2 linked regions of the Kaistia algarum genome follow. The protein of the gene in region 2 interacts with the protein of the main gene of each other region in a pairwise test. Links are inferred from orthologs where the notes say so. Each region holds a gene or a part of one and is shown on either strand. Other genes may lie near its edges.

Region 1 (15,504 bases), on a different replicon or contig from region 2:
GGCACCTCACTGGCCGACGAGATCGAGAACCGCACCAACACGGTCCACCAGCGCATTCTCTCTTCGGGTTCCGACCTGATCGCCGAGATCGCCAGCCATGCGGGCGCGGCGCACGAACAGATCGTCTCCTCCGGCTATAATCTTGCCGAGGAAATCGAGAGCCGCGCGACCACGGTCCACCAGAGGATCGTCGCGTCGGGTTCGGAGCTCGTCAATGAGATTGCGGAGCGTTCCAACGCGGCGCATGAGCAGTTGACCCGGTCCGGCTCGACCCTCGCCAGGGAGATCGAGGAACGGGCCAACGCGGTTCACCAGCGCATCCTCGCCACCGGCAACACGCTCTCCTCTGAGATCGCCGGACAGGCCAGCACCGCCTTCGATCAGATCGCGACATCCGGTAGCGAACTGGCTAATGAGATCGAACAGCGCGCCTCGGCGATCCATGGAAGGATCATTGCCTCCGGCTCGTCGCTGGTCGACGAGATCGAGAACCGTGCCGACGCCGTCCACCAGCGGATCGTAGGCTCGGGCACGTCGATCGCGAACGAAATCGAGAACCGCGCCGGCGTGGTTCACGAGCGCATCGTCATGGCGGGCACCTCGCTTGCCGACGAGATCACGAGCCGCGCCGATGCCGCCAACCAGCGCATCATCGCCTCCGGCACGGATCTGGCCAGCACGATCGAAAACCAGGCCGATGCCGCCCATCAGCGTATCGTTGCCTCAGGCACGGATCTCGCAAACACGATCGAGAGCCGGGCCGATGCCGCCCATCAGCGCATCGTCGCCTCGGGCACGTCGCTTGCCGACGAAATCCTCAGCCAGGCCAATGCCTCGCATGACCGGATCATCGCTTCGGGCACCGATGTCGCCAATGAGATCGAAAACCGGGCCATCATCGTCCATGATCGTATCGTCGATACGTCGACGCGCTTCGGCGAGCTGATCGCCGACCGCGGCCAGGCGATCGCCACCGGGCTCGACGAGCGCTTCTCGGCGCTGCGCGACATCATCGAAGTGCGCGGCCCCGAGCTGATCACCCGCTTCTCCGAACGCGCCAATTTGCTCGATACCAGCCTTTCCGAGCGTGTCACCGTCTTCGGCGACACGATGGAGCAGAAGCTCAACTCGGCCTCGGAACTGCTCGAGGGCAATACGCGGCGTATCGACGACGCGCTCGATGTCCGCTCGCGCCAGATCAGCCAGACTCTGGTCGAGCGCACGCGCCAGATCGCCGATGCCTTCGCCACCGGCCATTCCGAGATCAATTCGATCATTGATGTGCGCCTCAGCGACATCACCGACCGCCTCGCGGACCGCACCCAGGCGCTTTCCGAGATGCTCTCCGAGCGCACGGTCGCCATCAACGAGACGCTCGGCGAACGCGCCATCGAAGCTGCGGACAGCTTCGATGCCCGCGCGGCACAGATGGACAACATTCTCTCGACCCGGCTCGGGGATATCACCTCGACGCTTGGCCGCGAATCGGTGCGGGCCGCCGAGCAGATCGTCAATTCGCTTTCAGAAGCGACCGAGCGCCTGGTCTCTGCCTCCGCGACCACCACCGGCTCGCTGCGGGAAGCGACCGAGGAATCGATCCAGTTCCTGACCCGATCGACTGATGAAGCGTCGCAGTCGATCTCGCGTTCGGCCGGAGAAGCTTCGCAGGCGCTCGGCCAAGTCGCGACAACGACGATCGATCTGCTGGCCGCATCCACAGCCGAAGCGACGACGAGCCTCACCCGCTCGGCCGACGATGCCAGCGAGCGGCTGACCCGCCTGTCTGGCGATGTCTCCGAGCAGGTCACGCGGGTGACCATGGAGACCGGCGGCCAGTTTGCCCGGCTCTCCAACGATACGGCCGCCCGGCTGTCGGACGTCGCGAGCACGGCCACCGACCAGATGACCCAGGTCACGACGGCGACGGGCGATCGCTTCGCCCAGCTCTCCGAGGACCTCGAGCGCAGGCTCGCCGGCCTGTCGAGCAACGTCACGGACCAGATGACTCAGGTCACGACCGTGACCGGCGATCGTTTCGCGCAGCTTTCCGACGGCGTCGAGCGCAGGCTCACCAGCCTGTCGCACAACGTTACCGAGCAGATGGCACAGGTCACGACCGTGACCGGCGATCGTTTCGCCCAGCTTTCCGACGATGTCGCGGGCAGGCTCTCCGGCCTGTCGGGCAACGTTACCGAACAGATGGCGCAGGTCACGACCGCCACCGGCGATCGTTTCGCTCAGCTTTCGGAGGATGTCGCGGGACGCCTGTCCGGTCTCACCGCCAATGTGACGGACCAGATCGCCCAGGTTACCAATGCGACCGGCGACCGCTTTGCCCAGCTCTCCGACGATGTCGCGGGCAGGCTTTCGGGTCTTGCCGGCGAGGTGGAGCAGAGCCTTAGTGGCCGCGCGCTCGCCGTTGCCACGGCGCTTGAGCAGCGCACCCAGACCCTGAACGATGTGCTGGGTCATCGCAGTGCCGAGCTGGCACGCCTCCTCGATGGTGAAGGCAACCGCCTCGTATCGACGATCGATCTGCGCGGCGAGGAACTGACGCGCCGGGTCGCGAGCGTCGGCGATGCCGTCGTCGACCTCCTGTCCACCAAGGGCAGCGAGATGGTGTCGATGGTCCTGTCCAGTTCGGACCAGGCGGCGCGCACGCTCATCGACAGCGGCGAGAACGTGTCGAAGAGCTTCGGCCTCGCCAATGAGCGGCTGCGCACGGACGTTGCCGGCATTGTCGAGCAGCTGGCGCAGTCGAACGACATGCTGAGTTCGCTCCTCGACAAGACCACCGACAATCTGAACCAGATCGAGACGGGCCTCGCTTCGCGCACCAGCGAGTTCGCCCAGTCGATCGAACAGGCGATCGGCAGCACGCAGAGTTCCTCGTCGATGCTGGCCTCGCATGTCGGGATGCTTCGCGACGTGTCGAAGGAAGTGCTCGACAATGTCGGCGTGGTTGCCAGTCGGTTCGAGGACCAGGGGCGTTCGCTGCAGGACGCAGCCCGCAACCTGTCCAAGGCCAATGTCGAGATGGAAGGCGGCCTCGACGAGCGCCGCCTTGCTCTGGAGCATCTGGCCGCCAGCCTTTCGACCCGCTCGCAGGAACTCGATGCGCGGATGAAGTCGTTCACCGAAACGGTCGGCGCGTCGCTGCGCGAGGCCGAGGAACGCGCTTCCGAGGTCGCCCGCTCGCTCGCCCAGTCGAGCGCCGACGCCGCCAAGAGCGTCGTTGCCAATCTGGAAGGCCTCAGCGAGACCGCGGGAGCTGCCGGCTCGCGCGCCATCGAAGCGGTTCGGGCCGCGAACCGCGCTCTTGTCGAGGAGATGTCGGCGGTCGTCGATCAGGCGACTAAGCAGTTCTCCTCCGCGACCGAAGGCATGCGCACGGCCGCCAAGGACATGCAGAAGGATCTCGAGGAGACGCGGACCGAGCTGAAGCGCGGCATTCTCGAACTGCCGAGCGAGACGCGGGAAAGCGCCGAGTCGATGCGCCGTGTGGTGACCGATCAGCTCAAGGCTCTGTCGGAGCTGTCGGAGATCATCGCCAAGCACGGCAAGTCGCTTGACGTGACCATTCCCGGCGCTGCGACGAATGGCGGTCGCAGCCGCATGTTCGAGGCGCCGGCCGCTCCGATCCGCCAGGCGGCGGCTCCGGCGCCAAAGGCCCCTGCTCCGGCTCCCGCCGCCCCGCAGTCTGCCCCCGCGGCGACCTCTGTCTTTGCGCAACCCGCGCCGGCGACGCCCGCCCCGTCCGCTGCCAAGCCGTCCCGCAATGCTGCCGCGGCCGTGCGTCAGGAAGCGGTGAAGGCCGAAGCGCCGGCCCCGCAGCCCGCAGCCGCTCGCGCGGCTGCCGAAGCGCCTCGCAGCGCCCCGCAGCGCGAAACGCGCGCTGCCAAGGCCGCTGCCGAACCGGTCGTCGAGGCCGCATCCGCATCCCCGGAAGGCGAACAGCGTGGCTGGGTTTCGGATCTGCTGCGCCGCGCCTCTCGCGACGAGGGTGCCGGCACGGCGGTGAAGGAAGCCCAGCCTGCCAATGGCCGTGCCAATGGCTCGGCCGAATCGCTCGGCAATCTCTCCTCGGACATTGCCCGGGCGATCGATCCGCGAGCCGCTGCCGAGCTTTGGGAGCGTCATCGTCGCGGCGAGAAGAATGTCTTCACGCGCCGGCTCTACACGCTGCAGGGCCAGCAGACTTTCGACGAGATCCGCCGCAAATATCAGCAGGAGCAGGAGTTCCACTCCGCCGTCGATCGCTACCTCGGCGATTTCGAGCGGCTCCTCGCCGAAGCGACGCGGCAGGATCCGGCCTCCAGCAACGCCTATCTCGTTTCCGACACCGGTAAGGTCTACACCATGCTGGCCCATGCGAGCGGTCGCTTCGACTGAGGCGCTAGCACCGGAAATTCCTAAAAAGGGGCGCGGCTATGCCGCGCCCCTTTTGTTGTCGCCAAGCATCACTCGGTCCGCAGAATCGCCGGCCCGTCGTCTTGCGGCCCCTTCGTGGTTGCGGTGATCACCCGGGATGGATAGAGCCTGCCGGGGGTCCTGCGAGGTCTCCTAATCTGCTCGCGCGTCGCCCACCCTCCTCCGGAACGTGCCGGACCGCCCCATGACCGACCCAGAGCCACCCGCGCACCGCCATAAATGGGGTGCCTTCCGGCATCGCGCCTTCGCGCTCTATTGGCTCGCCCGCCTCGCGGCCAATTTCTCCGTCAATATCGTCAGCGTGGCAGTCGGCTGGCAGGTCTATGACCTGACCAAGAATCCGCTCGACCTTGCCATGATCGGCCTAGTGCAGTTCGTGCCGGCGCTAGCGCTGGTTCTCGTCACCGGCGCTGTCGCGGATCGCTATAGCCGCAAGCTCATCATGTCACTGTGCATGGTCGGCGAGGCCGTGTGCATGGTTGGCCTTCTGCTCTTCACGCTCTCGGGCAGCACGGATGTCCGCATCGTCTTCCTGATCCTGCTGGGATTTGGAATCGCCCGCGCCTTTATCGGCCCAGCCTCAGCGTCGCTCGCGCCGAACCTCGTGCCGGCCGAAGACCTCGCCAACGCGATCGCCTGGAATTCGAGCGCCTGGCAGATCGCCACCATCGTCGGACCCGTCGTCGGCGGCCTGCTTTATGGCGTGGCGCCGGAGGCTCCCTATGGCCTCGCGGTCGGCCTCGTCGTCCTCGGCACGATCGCCCTCCTTATGGTCCGCACGCCCCCGCAGAAGATCCTCGCGGGCGGCGCGAACTGGGAAACGGTGATCGCCGGTTTCCGCTATGTCTGGAAAGAGAAGATCGTCCTCGGCGCGATATCGCTCGACCTATTCGCCGTGCTGCTTGGCGGCGCCACTGCCCTGCTCCCGATCTATGCGCGCGATATCCTGGAGGTCGGCCCCTGGGGCCTCGGCATGCTGCGAGCCGCGCCAGCGATTGGCGCCATTTCCGTCGCCACCTGGCTCGCCTTCCGCCCGGTTCGCGACCATGCCGGCCTGATCCTGTTCGGCTTCGTCGCCCTCTTTGGTCTTTTCACGATCCTGTTCGGCATTTCAACCCTGCCCTGGCTGTCGGTCATCGCGCTCATCGTCATGGGTGGCAGCGACATGGTCAGCGTCTATGTTCGCGAGACGCTGATCCAGGTCTGGACGCCCGATGCCGTCCGCGGCCGCGTCAACGCGGTCAACATGGTGTTCATCGGTGCCTCGAACGAACTTGGTGAATTCCGGGCTGGCGTCTCGGCCGCCGCCTTCGGCGCCGTTGCGGCCGTCGTGGTGGGGGGCATCGGTACAGTGGCGATCGCGGCGATCTGGGCCAAGGCGTTTCCGGCCCTCCGGCATGCGAGGCATCTCGACGGGCGTCCTTGATGGGAATCGCTTTTCTACGATCCCGGACGCAACCTTTGCCCCTATGGCGTATTAAGCCTTCACTTGCCGACAGGCAGAACCGGGAGGCGTCGCATGATCACCATTCTTCTCATCGTTCTGGTCATCTTGCTGATCGGCGCTTTGCCGAGTTGGCCCTATAGCTCTGGCTGGGGCTATTATCCGAGCGGTGGCCTCGGGCTCATTGTCGTCATCCTGCTGGTGCTGCTGCTGATGGGCAGACTTTGAGCATGGTCCCGGCGGCTCACCGATCTTCGCCGCAATACCAAGGTGAAAATTGAAACGAGCTGCCTCGCAGCGGATCGCTGCTCAGATTCTCATCCTCTCCATCGGTTTCACCGCGCTGGTCATCATTTCCGGCGCGACGGTGTGGCTTGTCCGCCAGTCCTATGAGGATTCGCGGTGGGCCACGCATTCGCAGCAGGTCCAGTCGGCATTGTTGCAACTGCAGCTGGCGATCCGCCGAGCGGAGAGCGGCCAGCGCGGTTACATGCTGACCTCGGACACCGACTATCTGAAGATCTACCAATCCAGCGCTGATGCCATCCCGAAGTATCTCGGCAATCTCCTGGAACTGGTAACGGACAACCCTGAGCAGGTAGCGCGAGCCCAGAGCATCGGAGCGATCGTCGAGGAAAAGCGGACCGAGCTTCGCCGCATCAACGATCTGCAGATTTCCGGCCAGACATCGAGCGCGCTCGACATTGTGCGTGACCCGGCCGGGCAAGCCATCATGGATCGCTTTGTCGAGGCAGCAACAACGTTCCGCGATGCCGAGAGCAAGCTGCTCGACCAGCGCAACGCGGTCTCGCGCACCACGAGTTTCCTGCTTCTGGGCGTCTCGCTGACAGGCATCGTGTTCTTGATCGTCCTGACAGGCGCGACGCTGGTTCTCCTGCGGCGGTTCACGTCTCGTCTCATCGCAGCCCAGACGGAGCTGGCGGAGGTCAATACGCATCTCGAGGAGAAGGTCGCTGAACGGACCGTCGATCTTACAGAGGCCAATGACGAGCTTCAGCGCTTCGCCTATATCGTCAGCCATGACCTACGCTCGCCGCTCGTCAACATCATGGGCTTCACCGGCGAGTTGGATGCCATCCGGCTGGATCTGATTGACGAGCAGGCGAAGAAGGCAGAGCCGGATCCGAGGCGAGCCGAGCTGCTTTCGGACTTTGAGGAAGCGCTCGGCTTCATCAAATCGTCCATCGGCAAGATGGATCGACTCATAAAGGCGATTCTCGATCTATCGCGCGCCGGTCGTCGCGATTTCTCCCCGCAGCCGCTCGATCTCGATGCAATTCTCGGCACGCTTCGCGATGCCCTCAGCCACCAGACGCAGGAGGTTGGGGCCGAAATCCGGATTGAGCCACTGCCCGGCATCGAGAGCGACCGCGTCGCGATCGAGCAGATCTTCTCGAACCTTCTCGACAATGCCGTCAAATATCTGCGCCGGGACGAGCCCGGCCGCATCGTCGTCAGCGCCGAGGAGAAGATCGGTTTCGCCGTGATCCGCGTCGCGGATAATGGCCGCGGCATCGACCCCGCGGACCGCGACCGCGTGTTCGAACTGTTCCGACGGGCAGGCATGCAGGACCGCCCTGGCGAGGGCATCGGTCTTGCCCATGTCCGCGCTCTGGTGCGGCGATTGGGCGGCAGCATCAAGCTCGACAGCGAGCCCGGCAAGGGCAGCACCTTTACGGTGATCCTGCCGAAGCGATGGAAAGTTTGATCCGGATATGCACTGCAAGATAAGAGCGTCGGCACCGGCCGGCTTAGCGAAGAAAGCGATGTTCAATGACTGATGCCAGTTCCGTGACGATCGTCATGATCGAGGACGACGAGGGCCATGCACGGCTGATCGAGAAGAACATCCGCCGCGCCGGTGTGAGCAACGAGATCAAGGCGTTCGCCGATGGCACCACCGCCCTCGACTTTCTGCTCGGACCGGACCGGTCCGGCACGGTGAGGAAGGGCGAGGCGATCCTCATCCTTCTCGATCTCAATCTTCCTGACATGACGGGCATCGACATATTGAAGGCGGTCAAGCTCAACCCGCATCTCAAGGCGACGCCGATCGTCGTGTTGACGACCACGGATGACCAGCGCGAGATCGAACGCTGCTATGAGCTCGGCGCGAGCGTCTATATTGTCAAACCGGTGAACTACGACAATTTCGCCCACGCGATCCGTCAGCTAGGCCTCTTCTTCTCCGTCATAAAGATCCCCGAGGCCCATTGATGGAATCATCCCCGGTCGTCCTGTATGTCGACGACGATCCTGGCCTTTGCCGACTCGCCGAGAAGGACTTGGCGCGGCATGGCTATGTCGTCGAGACAGCGACCGACGGGCTCACCGGTCTTGCCCGGATCGAACAAGGCGGCATCGATATCGTCGCGCTCGACCATCACATGCCGGGCAAGACGGGCCTTGAACTCATTCCGACGATTCGCGCCCTGCCGGAACCGCCCTCCATCGTCTATGTGACGGGAGAATCGCAGAGCAAGATCGCCGTGGCCGCGCTGAAGGCCGGCGCAGACGACTATGTCATCAAGGAACTGAATGGCGAGTTCTTTCCGCTGCTGCGCGCAGCACTGGCCTCGTCCCTCCACGCCCGCAAGCTGGAGCGCGGCCGCCGTGAGGCCGAAGCCGAGGTGCGCGCGGCGCGCGACCGCTTCCAGGCCCTCGCCGAAGAGCGGGCCGTCCTGATCCGCGAGATGAATCACCGCGTCGGCAACAGTTTGCAGCTGGTCGCCTCGCTTCTGAACATGCAGGCGTCCGCCAATCCGGATCCGGAGGTGAAGAGCGTTCTCGCCACCGCGGTTGGCCGCGTCCTGGCGGTCTCGCAGGTGCATCGGCGGCTTTACACGTCCGACGACGTGCACACTGTGTCGCTCGACCTCTATCTCGGCGGGTTGATAGAGGACCTCTCGCGCACGGTCGACGGAGAAGACAAAAGCGGACAGATATCGTTTCAGATCGATCCCGCCGAGATCCTCACCGATCGAGCTGTGGCCGTCGGCGTCATCATGACCGAGCTGGTGTTGAACGCCCTCAAATATGCCTATCCGGATCGAGACGGCACCGTTCGGGTCATCGGCCGGTCGGCGGGGCGGCGCTTCGCGCTCACGGTCGAGGATGACGGCATCGGGCCGGGCGAAAGCGGCAAGGCGGTCGGAACGGGCCTTGGACGGCGGATCATCCAGGCGCTGGCGACGAAGCTCGCGGCCGAGATCGAGCACGACGTCCAGCATCGCGGGACCCGCGTCACCATCCGTTTCGATAGCGACGAGCCGCAGAATCACGCCTGACGCGTTGAACCAATCCGCCAGTCGCGCGTTCTTGCAGCTCCGGGACCCGATCGCCCGGGTCACGGAGCGAGCCCATGCGACTATTCGAATGCCACGCGTGCAGCCATTGGCTGTCGTTCGAGGAAATGCAATGTGCCGGCTGCCAGCGTGAGCTCGGCTATGTGACCGATGAGGCGCATCTTCGCTCGCTCGACGCTGTCGGCCAGGATGTCGACGGGCGTCCGCTCTATGCCGCGCATCCAGGATCGGAGCCAGCCTTCCGTTTCTGCGCCAACCGGGCCTATAACGCCTGCAATTGGCTGGTGCCGTCAGAAAGCGCGGAAGAACTCTGTCTCTCCTGTCGCACGAACCTCACCATCCCCGACCTTTCGAGCCAACTCTTTGCCGAGCGCTGGCAGCATATCGAGATCGCCAAGCATCGGCTGATGTATAGCCTGCTGCGCCTCGGGCTGGCCATTCCCAACAAGGCTGACGATTCCATCGGCGGCCTGTCCTTCCAGTTCCTCGCTGACATGAACGACATGCGCGTCATGACCGGCCATGAGGACGGCATCATCACGATCAACATCGCCGAAGCCGACTCAGTCGAGCGGGAGCGGGCCCGGAGCTCCATGCACGAGCCTTATCGAACGCTGCTCGGCCATTTCCGGCACGAGATCGGCCATTATTATTGGGACCGCCTCGTGCGCGATGGCGGCCACCTTGACGAGTTCCGGAGCCTGTTCGGCGACGAGAGCTTCGACTATCAGGCAGCCCTGCAGCAGTATTATGCCGGAAACTATCCGCAGGATTGGCGGGAGCGCTTCGTCAGCCAATATGCCTCGGCGCATCCATGGGAGGATTTCGCCGAGACCTTCGCCCATTTCCTGCACATCGTCGACACGCTGGAGACCGCCTACGCCTTCGGTCTTCGCATCCGGCCGAAGCGGGCGGCCCAGCAGGAACTCGCTGCCACGATCGACTTCAACCCGTATGGCGACGTGCCGATCGAGTCGATCCTCGAGGCGTGGAAACCACTGACCGTCGCGGTCAACTCCCTCAACCGCAGCATGGGCCAGCCGGATCTCTATCCGTTCGAGCCCGGACCCGGTGTGCTCGAAAAGCTCGCCTTCATCGACCGCATCGTCCGCGGGCGGGACGTGCAGCTTCAGGCCGCTTGATCAAGGCGACGCCTTGGCGGTCTGCGGGACGGGCGGCGGCGCCGCCTGCAGATCGCGTCCGGCAGCCAGGATCGCCGCGTCTGTGCCGAGCGCCGTCGTCACGCTGCCACCCTTCTCGTTGAAGGGCGCACCCTTGAACTTGAGATCCTGCCACGGCCCGGTCGTGATGTTGATGCCGCGATAGACCAGTTCTCCGCCGACCCGCGACAGGTTCATGCCGCCCGACGATGCGCCGGTGGCATCGCAGTCGGAGCGATAGAACGAGGTCTTCTCGCTGGAGCGCGGGACCCGCATTACCTGGCAGCCCTGAACGACCGGGATCGAGCGATCGACGGTCTTCTCCATCGCGGCTGGATGCGCCGTCACGACAATGAGGTCGTCCCCGGCCCGAACCGGCGCATCGGGCGCCACCGGAAAGGGCGCGGCGCCCATGAGCGGCTCAGCCAGACGAACAATTGCATAATCATTGTTGGAGCCGGGCTTGGGACGCTTCGAGCCGAAGCGCGCATTGGCGTCATCAACCAGGAGGTCGATCATACGAGGCTCGCTCGCCTGATTCTTGAAGAAGCACTTCCAGCGCCGGCGCCCTGACGGCTCGAAGAAGACATGCGCCGCCGTCAGGATCTGGGAATTGTTCAGGAACAGCGCCGCCGAGCCAACCGACGGCGAAGGCGACAAGCAGCCGACATAGCCTGAGACCATGCGGACGCGATCGATCTCGGGTGACGAGAGGCCGAGGGCCGGGCCTAGCAAAAGCAGCGAATCGCGATCATCCTTGCCATTGATGATATTGATAGGAACCAAGTGGCGGGTCGATTCGATCCGCGGCTTCTGCGGAATGACGGGCTCGGCGCCGACGGCTGTGGCGAGGGTGACTAGCGATAGGATGAGGGCTGTGCGCATGGCTAGACGATGCCACGTCGCCGGGCTTACGTCACCCGGCATCCTGTCGCTGCCACGAACGGCAGGAAGTGCCGAACGCGAAACGTTTTGGCGGAGAATTGTATAGCGCGGCATGGATTTGCCTTGCCTGCCGGATATGAGCCGGCTCATCTGATACAAGATTGTCGGGGGACGAGTGCAGGTCAAATGTCGACGTTCGAGCTGAAAGCCTTCGGCTACTATGCCGACTTCGTGGTCTATCCGTTGGTGATCGCAGGCTTGGCCGTCGCGCCGGCCGTCTCGTCCCAATATGTGAACCCGCTTCACTGGATTGCCGCCTTCCTGAGCGGCATCTTCGTGTGGACGCTCGTCGAATATCTCGTTCACCGCTTCGTCCTGCACCATCTCGTCTATTTCCGCGATCTGCACGGCCTGCATCATCAGTCGCCCACGGCGCTGATCGGAACGCCCGTATGGATGAGCTTCGCGCTGCTGCTCGTCGGCGTCGTCCTGCCGTCCTGGTGGTTCTTCGGCTTCGATATCGGCAGCGGCTTCAGCGCCGGCATGATCACCGGCTATCTCGCCTACACCTTCGCCCACCACATCCTGCATCACTGGAAGATGACGCCGGGCACGTACCTTTACCGGCTGAAGCACAAGCACGCGCTCCATCATTTCCGGCATGAGGATGGCAATTTCGGCGTGACGTCGCTGTTCTGGGACTATGTGTTCGGCACAGCCGTCCGGAGCGCGCGCCAACGCGGCCGCGAATAGGCGCGCTCCGCGATGGACAGCTCCGCCTCAGACCTTGCGGCGGCGGGACTTGGCGAAGGTGTCGAAGGCCACGGCGAGCACGATGATGACGCCGATGATGATCTGCTGGATGTAGGACGACACATTCATCAAGACGAGGCCGTTCAGCAGGACGCCGATCAGCAGCGATCCCACGACCGTGCCAAAGATCGAGCCGACACCGCCGAACAGCGACGTGCCGCCAATGACCACGGAAGCGATGACGGTCAGTTCATATCCCGTGCCGGCCACGGCCTCGGCCGAATTGAGACGCGCGGCCAGCACGAAGGCGCCGAGCCCCGCGAAGAAGCCCATGATGACATAGACGCTGCAGATGACGCGGTTGACGTTCAGGCCCGAGAGCCGCGCCGCTTCCGGATTGCCGCCGACCGCATAAACCTGGCGGCCGTAGCGCGTGTAGCGCAGCACGATATGGGCAATCAGCGCGATGACGAGGAAGAGGATCACCGGTACCGGTACCGGCCCGATCTTGCCCTGCCCCCACCAGGTAAAGGCGCGATCGAAGCCCGAGATCGGGCCGCCGGCGGCGAATAGAAGCGCCGCGCCGCGAAACACCGACATGCCGCCCAGTGTTACGACGAAGGGCGGTACCTTGAGCCGGGTGATGGCGAGGCCCTGGATATAGCCACCGGCAAGGCCGATCGCGATCGCGGCAAGCGCGGCGAGCGGCCAGCCATAACCGATACCGCCCTCCCCGACCGTGAATCGATCCTGCAGGCCGCCCTTGGCCACCGCGGCGGCAACGAGGCCGGCGAAAGCCAGCAGCGAGCCGATCGAGAGATCGATACCCGCTGTCAGGATCACGAAGGTCATTCCGATAGCGAGGAGACCGGTGATCGACACCTGCCGCATGACGTTGAAAATGTTGATCGACGATAGGAACCGTGGCTCGAGGATCGTGAACACCGCCATCAGCACGACCAGGAACAGGAGCGGCGCAAATCGCGCGAGCAGGCCGAAGAGATCGACCCCGCCCGAATTGGGTCCCGTCGCTTTGCCCGCGTCGCTCATGCCGTCTCTTCCTCCAGATATTGTCTTGATGGGTTGGCGTGCCCGGTCAGGCCGCGCGTGTCGTTACGCCGAGCGTCATCATCGCCATGAGCTTTTCCTGCGTCGCATCCGCCCGCATCACCTCGCCGGTCACCCGACCTTCGCGCATGGTCACGATGCGGTCGGATACGGCCAGCACCTCAGGCAATTCAGACGAGATGGCAATGACGGCGATGCCGTTCCGCGCCATCTCGAACAGCAGATTGTGAACCTCGACCTTGGCGCCGACATCGATGCCGCGCGTCGGCTCGTCGACGATCAGCACCTTCGGCCGGAGCGCCAGCCAGCGCGCGAGCACAACCTTCTGCTGATTGCCGCCGGATAGATTTCCCACCGGCTGGTCGGGCCCGGCCATGCGGATGTTGAGCAGATTACGGAATTCCTCGACCATGCCGCGCTCCTTCCGCTCGTCGACGAAAATGCCGAAGAGAGAGAGGCGATCCAGCGCCGCGACCGACATATTGGTGCGGATCGCCTGCGATAGAAACAGCGCCTGCAGCTTGCGGTCTTCCGGCACCAGCCCAACCCCGTGGCGGATCGCGTCGCGCGGCGAGCGGATGTCGACCGGCTGCCCGTCTATGAGGACGCGGCCCTTGTCGAACGGGTCGGCTCCGAAAATCGCTCGCGCCGTCTCCGTCCGGCCTGCGCCGACGAGGCCGGCAATGCCGAGAATTTCACCGCGACGCACGAAGAGCGACACGTCCTTGAGTTCGGTTGCATGCGGGTCCTGCGCCGTGCGGCTGCGGGTCAGCCCCTCGACAGCCAGGGCGACCTCGCCTGCCTCGGTCGCCTCGCGATGAGCAAAGAGCGCCGTAAGCTCACGCCCGACCATCAGGCGGATGATGTCCTCGACCGTCACGTCGCGGACATGGCCAGCGCCGACATTGCGCCCGTCGCGCAGCACCGTGTAGCGATCGCAGATCTCGATCACCTCTTCGAGGCGGTGCGTCACGAAGATGACCGAGATACCATCGGCCTTCAGCTTGCGGACGATCGCAAAGAGCTTGTCGACCTCGGAAAGGCTGAGTGCGGAGGTCGGCTCGTCCATGACGATGAGCCGGGAATTCATCGATAGAGCGCGGGCGATCTCGACCATCTGCTGTTCCGCGACGGAAAGATCGCGAACCAGCGTCATCGGATTGCGGTCAAGGCCGATGCCGCGGGTGATCACCTGCGTCCGTGAGGCAAGCTCCGACCAGTTGACGAAGGGGCCCGGTCCGGGCTCGCGGCCGATGAACACGTTCTCGGCGATGCTCATGTCCGGGGCGAGCGTGAATTCCTGATAGATCGTGACAATGCCGGCCTGCTGGGCCGCGTGCGGATGGGCGAAGTTCACCGCCTTGCCGTCAAACACGATCGAGCCACGATCGGGGCCCTGCGCACCGGCGAGGATCTTGAGAAGTGTGGACTTGCCTGCCCCGTTCTCACCGAGCAGCGCGTGGATTTCGCCGGCTTTCACCTCGAGATCGACGCCGTCCAGCGCCTTGACGCCCGGAAAGCTCTTCGCGATGCCCGTCATCTGGAGCAGGGAATGCGCTTCGACGGCCATGCGAAACAAGCCTCGTCAATCAAATCGGATGGGAAAGGAAGATGGGAACCGACCGCCGATGCGGCCGGCTCCCGAAAGATGGATTACTTCACTTCGCCGAGACGCTCGGCGATGTTGAGGTTTTCCTTGGTGACCGCGACCGGGGTCAGCAGCGTCAGCGCCTGTTCCGGCTTCTTGCCGTCCTTGATGAAGGCGACGAGCGTATCGACGCCCATGGCCGACTGCTTGCCCGGGAACTGCTCGATGGTTGCGGTGAGACCACCATCACGCACCTGAGCAAGCGCTTCAGGAAGTGCATCGAAGCCGATGATGGCGATGCCCGAGAGGTTGCGGCCCTTGACCGCTTCCATCGCGCCGAGCGCCATGTCGTCATTGGCTGCGACGATGACCTTCGGCGGCTCTGCGAGGCCGGCCAGCGCGGCTTCCGTCACCGAAAGACCCTTGGCGCGGTCGAAACCGGCAGTCTGCTCGAAGACGACCTTGTACTTGTCGCCGGCCTTGTCGAGGACGTTGTGCAGGCCCTTGTTGCGATCGATCGCCGGCGAGGCGCCCGACTGGCCCTGCAGGTTCACGATGGTCGCGCCATCGGGATAAAGCTTCAGGATGAGTTCGCCCTGGGCCTCGCCGCCCTTCACATTGTCGGCGCCGATATGAGCAAGGATACCCTCGACCTGCGCGACGCGGCGATCGACGGTCACGACGGGAATGCCGGCCTCGACGGCCTGCTGCAGCGCCGGCGCCATGGCGTCGACTTCGTTCGGGCTGATCACGATGCCCTTGACGCCCTGCGTGATCGCCGCCTCGACGTCGGCGGTCTGCTTCGGCGAAGAAACCTGGCCGTCGCTCTCGATCACGGCGACGCCCTGC
Region 2 (15,341 bases):
GATTCGACGCTTTTCCACGCGATCAATCGCGGCAAGGAGAGCTTCGCCGTCGACATGAAGAACCCGGCCGAGCTTGAGAGCCTGAAGAAGCTGCTCGCCCGAGCCGACGTCGTCATGCAGAATTTCCGCCCCGGCGTCATCGATCGCCTCGGCCTTGGCTATGAGGCGGTGAAGGCGATCAATCCGGATGTCGTCTATGGCTCGATCACCGGCTATGGCGACGAGGGGCCGTGGGTGTCGCGGCCAGGACAGGACCTCTTGGCGCAGGCTCGCTCTGGCGTCACCTGGCTGAACGGCGACGAGCACCAGGGGCCGGTGCCCTTCGGCCTCGCCATTGCCGACATGCTGGCCGGCGCGGCGCTCTGCCAGGGCGTGCTGGCGGCGCTGGTCCGTCGCGGCATTTCCGGCAAGGGCAGCCATGTCGAGACCAGCCTGATGGAAGCGCTGGTCGATTTCCAGTTCGAGGTGCTCACCACCTATATGAATGACGGCAACCGCCAGCCCCGCCGCTCGGCCTTCCGCAACGCCCATGCCTATCTCTCGGCGCCCTATGGCATCTATCCGACGCAGGACGGCTATCTCGCCATCGCGATGACGCCGATCCCGCGCCTGGCCGACCTTCTCGGCATGCCGGAACTCAGCCCCTGGCGCGACGATCCGAAGAGTTGGTTCACGGCGCGCGACGAGATCAAGCACTTGATCGCGGCGCGTCTCTCGACCCAGACGACCGAGCATTGGCTGTCGATCCTGGAGCCGGCCGACATATGGTGCGCCAAGGTGCTCGACTGGCCGGAACTGCTGGTCAATCCGGGTTTCACCGCCCTCGACATGCTGCAGACGGTGGAGCGCGCCGACAATGTCTCGATCCGCACGACCCGCTCGCCGATCCGCGTCGATGGCATCCGTCCGGTGAGCACGGTCGCCGCGCCGCGCATCGGCGAGAACACCGAGGCCATCCGGGCGGAGTTCGGCCTATGAATGATGGGCTGAAACCACCTCGCCCTTCCCTTGACCTGAAGAGACAGAGCCGATGACCACCCCACCGATCACGCTCAAGGGCATGACCTGGAGCCATCCGCGCGGCTATGACCCGGTCGTCGCCTGCGCCGAAATCTATGCGCGCGAGAAAGGCGTCGCCGTCGAATGGAACAAGCGCTCTCTGCAGGATTTCGAGAGCTTTCCGGTCGACGAACTGGCCAAGGCCTATGACCTCATCGTCATCGACCACCCCCACGTCGGTCAGGTCACCCATGAAGGCTGCCTGGCGCCGCTCGATGTGCCGGGGCGCGAGGATGAGCGTGACGGCCTCATCGCCGGCTCCGTCGGGCCGTCCTATCCGAGCTATTTCTGGCGCGGCAAGCAATGGGCGTTCCCGATCGACGCCGCGAGCCCGGTCATGGCCTATCGGCCGGACCTGATCGCGTCGCCGCCCACGACCTGGGATGAGGTCATCGCGCAGGCCGAGAAGGGCCATGTGCTGCTGCCGTTGCGCCCACCGCATTCGCTGATGGCATTCTTCACCTTCGCCGCCCATCTCGGCACGCCCTGCAACGTACTGGGGCCGGAGCTGATCGGCCGCGACGCTGGCATCCGCGCCTATCAGTGGATGCACAAAATCGCGCGGCTGGTTCCCGACGTCGCCTATGACATCGATCCGATCGAAGTGTTCGAGCGCATGGCGGAGGCGGGCTCGACGCTTGCCCTCGCGCCGCTGCTCTATGGCTATGTCTCCTATGCGACGGACGGCTTCCGCCCGCATCGACTCGCCTTCACCGATATGCCGGTGATCGAGGCGGGTACGGCGCCGCGTGGCTCGGCGCTTGGCGGCACCGGCATCGCCGTCTCGGCGCATTCGAAGCACAAGGACGCGGCGATCGACTTCGCCTATTGGCTGGCAAGCGGCGAGGTCCAGCGCGGTGCCTATGCAGCGAATGGCGGCCAGCCAGGTCATGCCGCGGCGTGGAACGACGACGCCGTCAACGCCCGCACCCACGACTTCTACCGCGGCACGCGCGCGACTCTGGAAGAGGCTTTCGTCCGCCCGCGTCATGACGGCTACATGCCGTTCCAGGAGGAAGCCTCGCAGCGCATCAACCTGGCGCTGAAGTCGGGCGAGGACGGCACTAGCCTCATCGAGGACCTGAACGCCCTGTTCGAGAAGAGCTTCAAGGACGTCTGAGCGAGGCTCTGCCAATCAGGCCGGCTGCGTTTCCTTCAGCCGGCTCAGGAAGTCCAGCAACTCGCCGCCCGTAATTTCGATCGGTCGGTCGTTCATGACCACTAGGTCGGGGCTGGGCACCTCGTCGCAGGCCGCCTCGCGACGGAGGCGCTCGGCCACGGCCACGGCGCTTTCGCGCCCGCGCGCCGTCAGCCGCACGGCCAGCACCTCGGGCGGCGCCGTGACGAGGACCACGGCGACGCGAGGAAAGCGATGCCGCGCCTCGGCGAGCACGCTTCGAGAAAGGTTGCACACTGCGACCGAGCCTGCCTGTACCGCCGCCAGTGTCTCGGCCGGAAGGGCATAACCGAGGCCATGCGCACGCCAGGAGAGCGCGAAGCTCCCGGCCGCGTGGCCCGCCTCGAAACTCGCCGGGTCGATCGTGTCGTGATCCTCGAAGGCGTTGGCGGCGCGCGTCACCAGCCGCCGAACGAAGATGAAATCCGCATCGGCAGCCAGCGCCGTGCGGGCATGGGCGATCAGCGTGTCCTTGCCGGCCCCGCTGGGCCCGACGATGGCGACGAAGGCTCCGGCCATAACGATCTCCTCACGAGACGCGGCGGCCTTGGCGCCAGACATGACGTACAATCGGCGTCGAGCCGGCGAGGTTGACGCGCACGAGATCGGCGCGACGGCCGGGCTCGATGGCGCCGCGGTCGCCAAGGCCGGTTGCCTCGGCTGGCGTCAACGTCACGGTGCGGATCGCGCTCGCAAGGTCGATGTTCGGGACGCGCTGCGGCAGCTCGAAGGCCGACATCAGCAGGCTTGCCGGCACATAGTCGGACGAGAGGATGTCGAGCACGCCCGCGCGAGCCAGTTCCTCGGCGGCGATGTTGCCGGAATGCGAGCCGCCGCGCACGACATTCGGCCCGCCCATCATCACGCCAATGCCGGCGGCATGCAGCGCCGCGGCCGCTTCCAGCGTCGTCGGGAATTCGCCGATCGAAACGCCGTTCGTCACGGCCTCTTCGGCATGGGCGGCGGTCGCGTCGTCATGGCTTGCCAGTACCGCGCCGACGTCGCCGGCGATCTCGATCAGGCGGCCGCGGTTCGGCCGCGCATTCTTCTCGTGCAGTTCGAGCCGCTGGGCGATGAAGAAATCGGCCTCGGCCTCGGTCATTGGCTTGCGCCGCATATAGAAGCGCCGCCACGTCGCCATGTCGGTGAACTGGCGCTGGCCCGGCGTGTGGTCCATCAGCGACATCATGTGGATCGGGAAGCGGTGGGAGAAATCCTCGACCTGCTCGATCACGTCCTCGCAGGCGATCTCGCAGCGCAGATGCGTGCGATGATCGACGCGCAGGTGACCGGAGGCCCTGGCCTCGTCGATCGCTTCGGCGAGTTTGACCAGATCCTCGCCAACGGAGGTCGAATCGGCATCGGAGCCGGCGCGCAGCGAATCGAACACGGTGGTGATGCCGGCCGCCGCGATCTGCGCGTCATAAGCCATGACCGAGGCGAGCGGATGCCAGCGCACATGCGGGCGCGGCGCGAAATGGCTCTCGAGATGGTCGGTATGCAACTCGACCAGGCCGGGAATCAGATGGTCGTCCTCCAGATCGATGCCGCTCTCGGGCGCCTTGCCCTCGCCGATCTCGGCGATCACGCCGTCGGAAACGGCAACCCATCCCGCCGGGACGACTCGGTCGGGCAGGACGAGCGTGGCGTTGGTGAGGACATAGTCGCGCGGGTCGATCATCGAATCAGGTCTTTCCAGTTCAGCGTGTGCCGACGGGACTCTCCCCTTGAACCCTCCCCTTGAGGGAGGGTCAAAACCGCGAAGCGGTTTTGGGGAGGGGTCGCGTCTGCTCTTCTAATCTCACAGCCATGGCGAGACCATGACCCCCTCCCGAAAACGTCGAGGCGTTTTCGGCCTCCCCTCGGGGGAGGCTCAAGGAGAGCGTCACCCTCCCGCGCTCACTACGCCGCCTTTTCCGTGGCGAAGCGCGTCACATCCACGATGCGGTCGGCGACGCGGTCGCGCACATCCTCGTCGTGGAAGATGCCGATAATCGCCGCGCCGGCGCGCTTCTTTTCTTCGATCAGGCGCACCACCACGGCGCGGTTGGCCGCGTCCAGCGAGGCAGTCGGCTCGTCGAGCAGCAGTATCGGCCGTTCGGAGGCAAGGCCGCGTGCAATATTGACGCGCTGCTGCTCGCCGCCGGAAAAGGTGGCCGGCGGCAGCGCCCAGAGGCGTTCGGGAACGTTCAGCAGCGTCAGCAGCCGCTCAGCGCGGGCCCAGGCCTCGCACTCGCCGATCCCGTCCGACATGGCGGCTCCGGCGACGATGTCGAGTGTCGAGACTCGCGGGATGACGCGCAGGAACTGGCTGACATAGCCCATGACCGAGGCGCGCAGCTTCAGGATGCGCCGCGGCTCGGCGCTGGCCACGTCAACCGCTTCCTCGCCGTCGCGAACGAAGATGCGACCGACGTCGCAGCGGTAATTGCCGTAGATCATCTTCAGGATCGATGATTTGCCGGCTCCGGACGGCCCGCCGAGCACGACGCACTCGCCGGGCGATGCCGCGAAGCTGACATTGTCGACGACGCCGATCCGCAGTCCGTCCCGCAGATGCAGCGTGAACGCCTTGGAGACGCCGCCGAGAGTGACGAGGTTGTCGGTCATGATCATGCCGCCAGCACGGAGGAGACGAGAAGCTGCGTATAGGCCTCGCGCGGATCGTCGAGCACCTGGTCGGTGAGGCCGGTCTCGATGACGTGGCCGTGCCGCATCACCATGATGCGGTGGGAGAGCAGCCGTGCCACGGCGAGGTCGTGCGTGACGATGATCACCGCGAGACCGAGTTCGGTGACGAGGCCGCGGATGAGATCGAGCAGACGCGCCTGTACCGAGACGTCGAGGCCGGAAGTCGGCTCGTCCATGAAGACGAGGCGCGGATGGGTCACCAGATTGCGGGCGATCTGCAGGCGCTGGCGCATGCCGCCGGAGAAGCTCTTCGGCAGATCGTCGATGCGGGTCGGATCGATCTCGACGCGGCCGAGCCAGTCCGACGCCGTATCGCGGATCTTGCCATAATGGCGCGCGCCCACCGCCATCAGCCGCTCGCCGACATTGCCGCCGGCCGAGACGCCCATGCGCAGGCCGTCGCGCGCATCCTGCCGCACGAAACCCCAATCGGTCCGCAGCAGGAAGCGCCGCTCGGCCTCCGACAGGTCGAACAGATTGCGGCTGACGCCGTCGCGCATGCTGTAGTGGACACTGCCGGAAGTTGGCGGCAGTTCGGTCGAGAGCAACGAGAGGAGCGTCGACTTGCCCGAACCGGACTCGCCGACCACCGCCAGCACCTCGCCCTCATAGATATCGAACGAGACCTCGGCGCAGCCGATCCTGGGACCATAATGTTTGGTCAGATCGCGGGCAGAGAGAAGGGGGAGATCGTTCTGGGTCATGATGCGCTTTCCTCTACGAAAGGCACGGCAGTTCTTCCCTCTCCCGCCTCGCGGCAGAGGGAGAAGGAAGAGGGAGCCAGCTCCAGCCGGAAGCTGAAGCCGTGCTTCTCAAAGCCCAAGCCTTCATAGAAGGCATGGCCGCGCTCGTTGGCGAGGTTCGAAGACAGCGCCACCTTGTAGGCGCCCTTGGTCTGGGCCAGGGCGCAGGCGGCGTTCATCATGGCGCGGCCGATGCCGCCGCCCTGGCGATCCTCGCGCACCACGACATTCTCGATCATGGCCGTCGGCGTGCCCCAATGGGCAATATTGTCGATGATCATCAGCGCGAAGGTGCCGAGCACCTCCCCGTCCGCTTCCGCGAAATAGATGGCGTAGTCGGGATAGGCGGCGAAGCGGGCGAAGATCGCCTTCGCCGCATCAAGGGAAATCACGTGGCCCTTGTTGAAGCTCGGCTGGGCATAGAGCGCGAGCAGGGCGGGGAGATCGGCCTCGGTGATAGGGCGGAGCACGAGATCCATCATGATCCGCTCCCGTCGACGGAGGATGACGGCGGTGCCCCCTCTCCCGCGCCGCGGGAGAGGGTGAAGGAAGGGGGATCGCCGCTGTTGGTCCCCAGCATCTCGCCGACATGCCCTTGCGCCCGCCGTTCCTCGCAATAGTCGCTGTCCGAGCAGACGAACATCCGCCCGCCTTCATCGTCGAGCACGACCTCGTCGAGATAGACGCCCGTTGCCGCGCAGAGCGCGCAGGGCTTGTCGAAGCGCTGCACCGCGAAGGGATGATCCTCGAAATCGAGGCTGCGGACCCGGGTGTGCGGCGGGACCGCATAGATGCGCTTTTCGCGGCCGGCGCCGAAGAGCTGCAGCGCCTCGCAGAAATCCATCTTGGGATTGTCGAATTTCGGAATCGGCGACGGGTTCATCACATAGCGCCCGGCGATTTCGACCGGATAATCATAGGTTGTCGCGATATGCCCGTGCCGCGAAATGTCCTCATAGAGCTTCACATGCATGAGGCCGTAGTCGGCGAGCGCATGCAGCTTGCGCGTTTCGGTCTCGCGCGGCTCCAGGAAGCGCAGCGGCTCGGGGATCGGCACTTGGTAGACGAGGACCTGACCGCTGGTGAGCTTGTGTTCCGGAATGCGGTGGCGGGTCTGGATGATCGTCGCCTCGGCGGTCTTCGTCGTCGTCTCGACGCCGGCTGTCTTGGCAAAGAACTTGCGGATCGAGACGGCGTTGGTCGTGTCGTCCGAGCCCTGGTCGATCACCTTCAGCACGTCCTGCGGCCCGAGGATCGCTGCCGTCACCTGCACGCCCCCCGTGCCCCAGCCATAGGGCATCGGCATTTCGCGGCTGGCGAAGGGAACCTGATAGCCGGGAATGGCAATCGCCTTCAGGATCGCACGGCGGATCATCCGCTTCGTCTGTTCGTCGAGATAGGCGAAATTGTAGCCGGTGGATCCGGTTGCTGCCGCGCTCATTCCGCCGCCTCCTTCAACTCGCCCTCAGCTTCCTGCCGCCGGCTCGCGTAGTCGGCGCGCATCTGCCGAACGAGGCCGAGTTCAGCCTGGAAATCCACGTAATGCGGCAGCTTCAGATGCTCGACGAAGCCGGTCGCCTGGACATTGTCGCAATGCGACAGCACGAATTCCTCGTCCTGCGCCGGCGCCACGACATCTTCGCCGAATTCGCGGGTGCGCAGGGCCCGGTCAACGAGCGACATCGACATCGCCTTCCGCTCGCTCTGGCCGAAGACGAGGCCATAGCCGCGGGTGAATTGCGGCGGCAGCTCTGCCGAGCCATGGAATTGGTTGACCATCTGGCACTCGGTCACCGCGACCGGCCCGAGCGGCACGGCGAAGCCGAGCTCCTCGGGGACGAACTCGGCCATCACCTCGCCGAACCTTATTTCGCCGACGAAGGGATGGGTGCGGCCATAGCCGCGCTGGGTCGAATAACCGAGCGCCAGCAGGAAGCCCTCGTCGCCGCGCGCCAGCGCCTGCAGGCGAAGATCGCGATCCGCCGGGAAGTCGAGCGGGGCGCGCGTGAGGTCGCCAATTTCGGCATCGTCGTCGCGGCTCTCCTGCTCGATCAGCCCCTCGCCATCCAGAAGGTCGGTCACCCGCGGCGACGGCTCGGGCTGCGTGTGGGCCTCGATCTCGGGCGGTAGCTCAGCGCCGGCCTCGAGCAGGAAGTCGATCAAGCGATGCGTATAGTCGAAGGTCGGGCCCAGCACCTGCCCGCCGGGCAAATCCTTGAAGGTGGCCGAGATACGGCGCTCGATTTCCATGGCAGCCGTATCGAGCGGCTCGGAATAGCCGAAGCGGGGCAGCGTGGTGCGAAACGCCCGCGTCAGGAAGATCGCCTCGATCAAATCGCCGCGCGCCTGCTTGATCGCCAGCGCCGCCAGCTTCGGGTCATAAAGCGAACTCTCCGCCATGACGCGGTCTACGGCGAGCGTGAGCTGCGCCTCGATCTGCGAAGGCGCGATTTCGGGGATCGTCGCCGGCCCGCGCCGCTTCCGGGCGAGGAGCGCATGGGCGTTGTCGATCGCTGCCTCGCCGCCTTTGACCGCGACATACATGTCAGACCTCCCGGACGTGAGTAGTGCGGGGCAGGGCGGCGACGGCATCGGCCGCGACCAGCACCAGATCGACGCCGCAGGGGAAGAGCGAGCGATTATCGGCGAGTTCGCCGGTCAGGCCATCGCGCCAGGGCGATACAGCGACGTGCGCCTCGCCCAATATGCCCGGTCCCGTGAGTTCAAGGCGGACGCCGGTCCCCAGATCCTGAACCGCGGCGAGGATCGTGGTCGACCGGTCGGGATAGTCGTCGCTGCCGAGAGAAAATGTCGCCAAAGGGGGCATGGCGGCGAAATCGGCGACGAGCGCGAAGGCGGAAAGCTGCGGATCGGCGACGATCCGGGCGCCGGTGTGGAAGCGCAGATAGGTGACGACCTCATTGGAGCTGGCCAGCGCCGCGTCGAGCCAGAGCGGCGCCTCGTGATCGGCGAGCGACAGCGCCAATGCAGCAAGACCCGCGGTCAGCGGCGCCGGCGCGGCAAGACGCAGCGACAAGGGCTCGATGGTGCCGGGGCGCGCCAGGGCATTCATAAGGCTGCGGAAATTCGCCTGGCCGTCCAGAGCGGGCTCGGCAAGGCCCGAGGTTGCGATAGCTGCGGACATCAGTCTTCTCCCCGCACCATGGTGAAGAAATCGACCTTCGTCGCAGCGACGCGGCGCGCCTTGGCCAGCGCCTCCGTCTCGACGCGGCGGCGTATCGGGGCAAGAGCCGTCTCGACGGCCTCACGCTCGACACCCTGGCAAAGCGCGTCGAGAATGGCGGAAATCCGAGCTTTCTCTGAGTCCCGTCCGAGCTGATAGGCAAAGCCCGTCCGCCCATCGGAAAGACGAATGGCGGCGCGCGTCACCGTCGCCTCGCCAAGATTGAACGCCCGGCCATCGCCGCCCATCCGCCCGCGCAGCATGACGAGACCGCTCTCGGAGCGGCGTAAATCCTCGGCCGACGGACCCGGACCGATATTGGCGTAGGCTTGTTCCAGCTCCATTTTCGTCGCCGCGACACACAGCGCCATCAGCGCTTGCCGCGCTGCGACAATGGGATCGGGCCGTAGGTCGGGGCTCGGCGATGGACGAGAACGGGTGGATGTCGGCATATCAGGCCTCGGTTGGACCTTTGGATCGCGAAGGGCTTCCCCTTCGAATTGTCTAATGGTATAGACGATTGCATGAAACAGTCCAGTGACGATTTGATGACATTGCCGGTCGAGGTCGGACCGGCCGGCGAAATCTCCCGCGGTGCCGGAATCTCGGCTTGGCGCCAGATCGCCGACGAGATCGCCGCCGATATCGGCACCGGGGCGCTCGCCGCTGGCGCGCAATTGCCGACGGAAACCCAGTTCGCCGCGCGCTTCGCCGTCAATCGCCATACGGTTCGCCGGGCCCTGGCTGAACTAGCGGCCCGGGGCCTCATCCGGGCGACCCAGGGTCGGGGAACCTTCGTCGAGGCGCGGCCGCTGCCCTACCCGATTGGCCGCCGTACGCGTTTCTCCGAGATTGTCTCGCGCGCCGGGCGCGAGGCCGGGGGCAAGCTGCTCCAATCCATCATTCAGCCCGCCGATCCGGCGGTCGCCGCGGCGCTCGGGGTTGCACTCGCGACCCCGGTCATCCGCCTCGATACGCTCCGTTTCGCTGACGAGACGCCGATCTCGACGGGAAGCGGCTATTTTCCGCTGCCGCGCTTCGAACGGCTGAACGACGCTTACCTGGCCTATGGTACGATTACCAAGGCGCTGGAATCGCGAGGTATTTCGGACTACCGCAGGCTCGAGACCCGGATATCCGCCCGCCCCGCCAGCGCCGAAGAGGCGGCGCGGCTGGACCTCTCCCCCGGCCGGATCGTCCTCACCGTCGACAGCACCAATGTCGACATGGACGGCATCCCGATCCAGTTCACCCGCGCCCTCTTCTCCGCCGACCGGACCGAGATCCTGGTAGAAAGCTGAGCCGCGTCAGACGATCTTGGCCTTGCCGATGATCGCCATGCGCAGCCGGGTCGAGATGAAGTCGATCACGGCGACGGTGACGAGGATCATCAGGATCAGGAACGCGACCTGCTTCAGTTCGAGCACGCGGATCAGCTCTGTCAGATAGGCGCCGACGCCGCCAGCTCCGACAATGCCGATGATCGTCGCCGACCGCGTGTTGGATTCGAAATAGTAGAGCACCTGGCTGGCGATCACCGGCAGCACGCCGGGAATGAGGCCGAAGCGGACCTGATGGAGCCTGTTGCCGCCGGAGGCGGTGATGCCTTCGGAAGCCTTGCCGTCGGTCGCTTCGATCGCCTCCGAGAACAGCTTGCCGAACGAGCCGAAGTCCGAGCAGGCGATCGCCAGCACGCCGGCGAATGGCCCGAGCCCGACGACATTGATCCACATCAGCGCCCAGATCAGCGTATCGACCGAACGGATGACGTCGAAGCTCCGCCGCGCCGCGAAATGGACGAAGGGGTTCGGAATGACATTCTTGGCGGCGAGGAACGCTACCGGGAACGCCAGGACTGCGGCGGTCAGCGTGCCAAGAAAGGCGATGCCGAGCGTTTCGCCGAGCGCGATCGAGAAGGCGACGAACCGGCCCTGCGGCTCCGGCGGGACCATCAGCACGGCAAACTGGCCGAGCCGGTGCAATCCGTTCAGGATCCGCGTCAGCGAGAAGCCCAGGACCACCATGGACAGGAAGGCGAGGGCGATCAGGGCCAGGGGAATGCCAATCGCCATCAGCCTCGACTTGGTCGAAACGCGGAAATAGGCGCCGTGCCGGGTTTTGAGACCGGCGATATCGGCCAAGGCAGCTTCGCGCAGGCCTCGGCCGGCCGAGGGGACGGCTCCAAGGCTCATTTCCCGCCCTCCATGCCAATCAGGCGATGGCGCAGCTGCTCGGTGCCGATGTCGATCAGGATGACGGTGGCGATGATCATCAGGAGGATCGCGCTCACATCCGAATAATAGAAATTGCGGATCGCGACGAGGAATTCCTGGCCGATGCCTCCCGCGCCGACGAAGCCCATGACGCCGGCGCCGCGCACATTGATCTCGAAGCGCAGCAGCGAATAGGAGGCGAAGCCGGGCAGAACCTGCGGCAGCACGGCATAGCGCACGGTCTGGATCCACGAGGCACCAGCGGCGGAGAGACCTTCGACCGGCTTCATGTCGATGTTCTCGACAACTTCGGCGAAGAGCTTGCCGAGCGCGCCGGTTGTGTGGATGGCGAGCGCGAAGACGCCGGCCATCGGTCCGAGCCCGAAGGCGATGACGAAGATCAGCGCGAAGACGATGTCGGGAACCGTGCGGCAGAATTCGAGGAACCGGCGCGCGACGATGCGCGTCCAGCGGCTCCGCGCCAGATTGGCCGAAGCAAAAAAGCAGAGACAGAAGGCGACGATCGCGCCCATGAAGGTGCCGAGATAGGCGATCAATATGGTCTGGCCGAGCAGGCCGAGCCATTTCGGGAAGTTCCAGTACCATTCGCGCATGTCGGCGGGGAAATTGCCGAGCGTGAGGACGGGGACGGTCTTGCCGATGAAGCTGCCGAAATTCCCGAGATTGGCGAAAAGCGTCAACGGACGCACATGGGCCAGCTGCGCACTGATCGCGATCAGCAGCAGGACGATGCCAGCGACGATCAGCCCCTTCATGCGCCGGGCCGAAACCGCCTTGTCATAGGCCGCGGCCAGTTGGGCAGCCTGGTGCTCGGGAAGTTTCGCGATCGCCGTGGCCAAGGAGAACTCCGTCTGTGTTAGGCCCGCCATCGCGGCACCGATCGCCGCGATCCGGATACGAGAAGGGCGGCCGGATCGCTCCGGCCGCCCTGATCGACAGAGCCTCGATCAGCTCTTCTTGCGCTGATCGTCGTTGAACTTCACCATCTCGACGACGGGCTCGTAGTCCTTCGCCGTGATCGGCGCGAACTCGATGTCCTTGCCGTCCGAGAGGCCGGCGAAGGCCTTCGGGTCGTTCTTCGGCATGGCGAGGAAGGCCTCGGTGATCTGCTTCTTCAGATCGGCCGGGAGCGAGGCGAGTACCGAGTACGGGCCTTCGGGGAGGAAGTCCGACTTGAAGACGATGCGGAAGTCTTCCTTGGTCATCGGCTTGCCATCGGCATCCTTGAGGACGCCCTTGGTGATCATGCGGGTCAGGTTGGAATCGTCTTCCGAGTTCCAGGAATTGGCCGCGGCGTCGACGGTGCCCTGCGCGAGCGCGAGGACGGCGTTGTCATGGCTGCCGGCGAAGATGGCCTCGGAGAAGAACGTGTCGACGTCCTTGCCATCGCGATGCAGGAAGAAACGAGGCGCATTGTTGCCCGAGGTCGAGTTCGGGTCGACGAGGGCGAGCTTCTTGCCCTTCAGATCGTCGATCGACTTGTTGGGGCCGTTGGCCAGCGTGTAGATCACCGAATAGTAGCCGGTGAGGCCATTGGAGTGACGCGAGACGGCGACCGGCTCGGTGGCGACACCCGTCAGCACGGCGCGGGCATAGGAAGCCGGGCCGTAGAAGGCGATCTGGGCATTGCCGGCGCGCTGCGCCTCGATCACGGCCGCATAGTCGGTCGCGACGGCGAGCTTGACCGGAACGCCGAGCTGCTTGCCGAGATAGTCGGCGAGCGGCTGGTAGCGATCGGTCGTCGTCGAGGCGTTCTCGGCCGGAATCACGGCGATCGTGAGCTCGGGATACTGCGCCTTCCAGTCTTCGGCATGGGCGACGCCGGCGATCGCCAGCGTGGCGAAGGCGGCACCGATCAGGGTACGACGGTTGAACATCGGGTCTCTCCAGGCGTTGACGGCGCCGCTACGGCGCCGATTGGCATGCCCTTCAGGGCATCAGATGGCCACGGCGATAGCTTCGCCGGGTAGTTCTCGGGGGTGTGGTGCGGGCGCGTGGTCGAGCACCTCGCCGGCCTCAAGTCCGTAGAGCTCGCGCGCTACGTCGTCGGTGAGCGCTTCGGGTGCGCCGTCGAAAACGAGCCGGCCGGCCGACATGCCGATCAGCCTGTCGCAATAGCCGCGCGCGAGCTCCAGCGAATGGAGATTGCAGAGGACGGTGATGCCGTAATGCTTGTTGATCCTGAGCAGCGCATCCATCACCACCTTGGTATTGCGCGGATCGAGCGAGGCGATCGGCTCGTCGGCGAGGATCGCGTCCGGTTCCTGAACCAGGGCGCGGGCAATGGCGACGCGCTGCTGCTGGCCGCCGGAAAGGCTGTCGGCACGCTGGGCCGCCAGGCCGGCGATGTCGAATTGTTCCAGCGCGGAAAGCGCGATGGCCCGGTCCTCGTCGGTCCACATCCGCATCAGCGAGCGCGGTGTAGAAACCTTGTTGAGGCGGCCCATCAGTACATTCGTCAGAACGTCCAGACGGCCGACCAGATTGAATTGCTGGAAGATCATCGCGCAGCGGGCGCGCCAGTCGCGCAGCGCCTGGCCCTTCAGCCGAGTCACGTCGATGTCGTCGAAGCGGATGTTCCCGGCGGTCGGGTCGACCAGACGGTTGATCATGCGCAGCAATGTCGATTTGCCCGCGCCGGAACGGCCGATCACGCCGACAAAGCTGCCGGTCGGAATTGTGAGGCTGACGCCGGACACAGCCGCCTTGTTGTTGTAATAGCGATCCACCCCGTCAAGGACGAGCATGCAAGGACCTCCTGATTTTTGGAGATACTGCTCAGTGGATGCAAATCTATTGTGACAGAGTTCTTTGCCTGTGGACGAAGCCATAAGCCGTCGGCATCTTTTGACTTTGTTGGTTCGCCGGCTTTGTCATGGACGCGTCATGGAATTTCTCCACCTTGTCCGCACGCCATCCAAGCCTGCGGAGACTTCGTCATGCGCCTCGGCCCGAGCCCGACTGTCCATCCGACGGCGAGCCTCCGCGACTGTCATCTCGGGCGCTATACCGAGATCGGGGCGCGCACCAAGATCGCCGAGACCACAATGGGCGACTATTCCTACATCTCCGAGGATGGCGACGTGATCTACAGCGCGATCGGCAAGTTCGCGTCGATCGCCGCGCAGGTGCGCCTCAACCCCGGCAACCATCCGCACTGGCGGGCTACCCAATCGCATTTTACCTATCGCGCCTCGTATTATTTCGACGGCGAACCCGACGAGCCGGCGTTCTTCGACTGGCGTCGCTCAAGCCGTGTAACGATCGGCCATGACGTCTGGATCGGCCATGGGGTCGTCGTTTTGGCCGGCGTCTCGATCGGCGATGGCGCGATCATCGGCGCCGGTGCCGTAGTGTCGAAGGATGTCGGACCCTATGAGATCGCCGTTGGCGTCGCGGCGAAGACGGTGAAGCGCCGCTTTCCCGTTTCCGTTGCCGACCGGCTGCAGGCGCTCGCATGGTGGGATTGGGAGCATGAGCGGCTCCGGACCGCTCTGCCGGATTTCCGCGCGCTGCCGATCGAAGCCTTCCTCGAGAAATATGAGAGCTAAGGTCGCTCAGCGCGGTCCAAACAGATCGATGACTTCGAAGGCACGCGTCCGATCATAGCTGTGCAGGCCGCTATTGGAGCGCCAGGGCCGCGCGACCTCGACGATTCGCTGCTGAAAGCCGTCCTCATCCAACTGGTTGATCTCGGCAAAGGCAAGCCGCGCGCCATAGCCACCGGCGCAATCCTGCGCCGGGCGGATGAGCCGGCCGCCGATGTCCAGGATGCGCCCGCCCGGCCGCGACGAGGCGAGATCCACCTGGATCGGATTGCCCGGATGCGGGTGCCACGGTCCGGTGAGGTGTTCGGCCCGGTACAGCGACAGCGCGTCCCAGCTTGAGGTCCAGCGCGCCCTGGAGGCCGCGAAAAGCCACCATTTGCCATCCTTCCGAAGCAGCGTCGCGTCGGCCAGATCGGCGTTGTCGATCAGCACCTGATGCAGCGTCCAGCGATCCGGGAATCGATCGGCGCGGTAGAGTTCGACCGTGCGCCTTCCCGAGGTTTCGGGGATCATCCAGATCGCACCCTCGGCCGCGAAAACGAAGGGATAGGAGAGATGGTCGGGGCCTTCGAGGACCGGCTGCGGCTTCGACATGCTGCCATCGGCCGCGACCTTCGCGACGGAAAGGATGCCCTTCTGCGTCGTATAGGGGAACTCTTCGACGAACAGGAACGTCTCGCCGCTGGCCTCGAACAGGAAGGGGTC

The links.
Region 1: the proteins of phnG (region 2) and OSH05_RS20980 interact in binary tests that used the Escherichia coli proteins (3 or more experiments, as listed by UniProt). The link is inferred for Kaistia algarum from one-to-one orthologs.

What each region holds. Positions count from the first base shown.
Region 1 is NZ_JAPKNJ010000003.1:577,081-592,584, reverse strand. The notes cover bases 12,367-15,364. They hold OSH05_RS20980 (sugar ABC transporter ATP-binding protein), read right to left. Parts: upstream 14,638-15,364; coding sequence 13,096-14,637; downstream 12,367-13,095. Other genes in these bases: OSH05_RS20975 (substrate-binding domain-containing protein), read right to left, coding at 14,721-15,364; OSH05_RS20985 (ABC transporter permease), read right to left, coding at 12,367-13,049. Outside these bases: OSH05_RS21030 (apolipoprotein A-IV repeat region-like domain-containing protein), read left to right, coding at 1-4,392; OSH05_RS21025 (MFS transporter), read left to right, coding at 4,616-5,857; OSH05_RS21020 (DUF3309 family protein), read left to right, coding at 5,951-6,103; OSH05_RS21015 (sensor histidine kinase), read left to right, coding at 6,153-7,604; OSH05_RS21010 (response regulator), read left to right, coding at 7,670-8,113; OSH05_RS21005 (sensor histidine kinase), read left to right, coding at 8,113-9,183; OSH05_RS21000 (zinc-binding metallopeptidase family protein), read left to right, coding at 9,258-10,343; OSH05_RS20995 (trypsin-like serine peptidase), read right to left, coding at 10,344-11,246; OSH05_RS20990 (sterol desaturase family protein), read left to right, coding at 11,433-11,999; more of OSH05_RS20985, read right to left, coding at 12,027-12,366; more of OSH05_RS20975, read right to left, coding at 15,365-15,504. UniProt on the Escherichia coli protein: Part of the ABC transporter complex RbsABC involved in ribose import. Responsible for energy coupling to the transport system.
Region 2 is NZ_JAPKNJ010000001.1:1,376,994-1,392,334, reverse strand. Bases 7,561-10,395 are described here. They hold phnG (phosphonate C-P lyase system protein PhnG), read right to left. Parts: upstream 9,307-10,395; coding sequence 8,815-9,306; downstream 7,561-8,814. Other genes in these bases: phnE (phosphonate ABC transporter, permease protein PhnE), read right to left, coding at 10,162-10,395; phnF (phosphonate metabolism transcriptional regulator PhnF), read left to right, coding at 9,379-10,155; phnH (phosphonate C-P lyase system protein PhnH), read right to left, coding at 8,216-8,815; OSH05_RS06675 (carbon-phosphorus lyase complex subunit PhnI), read right to left, coding at 7,561-8,214. Outside these bases: OSH05_RS06715 (CaiB/BaiF CoA transferase family protein), read left to right, coding at 1-978; OSH05_RS06710 (extracellular solute-binding protein), read left to right, coding at 1,031-2,179; phosphonate metabolism protein/1,5-bisphosphokinase (PRPP-forming) PhnN, read right to left, coding at 2,195-2,755; OSH05_RS06700 (alpha-D-ribose 1-methylphosphonate 5-triphosphate diphosphatase), read right to left, coding at 2,766-3,917; phosphonate C-P lyase system protein PhnL, read right to left, coding at 4,139-4,846; phosphonate C-P lyase system protein PhnK, read right to left, coding at 4,849-5,631; OSH05_RS06685 (GNAT family N-acetyltransferase), read right to left, coding at 5,628-6,152; OSH05_RS06680 (alpha-D-ribose 1-methylphosphonate 5-phosphate C-P-lyase PhnJ), read right to left, coding at 6,149-7,111; more of OSH05_RS06675, read right to left, coding at 7,108-7,560; more of phnE, read right to left, coding at 10,396-11,046; phosphonate ABC transporter, permease protein PhnE, read right to left, coding at 11,043-11,927; phnD (phosphonate ABC transporter substrate-binding protein), read right to left, coding at 12,036-12,965; phnC (phosphonate ABC transporter ATP-binding protein), read right to left, coding at 13,026-13,835; OSH05_RS06635 (DapH/DapD/GlmU-related protein), read left to right, coding at 14,028-14,639; OSH05_RS06630 (glucosamine inositolphosphorylceramide transferase family protein), read right to left, coding at 14,646-15,341. UniProt on the Escherichia coli protein: Together with PhnH, PhnI and PhnL is required for the transfer of the ribose triphosphate moiety from ATP to methyl phosphonate.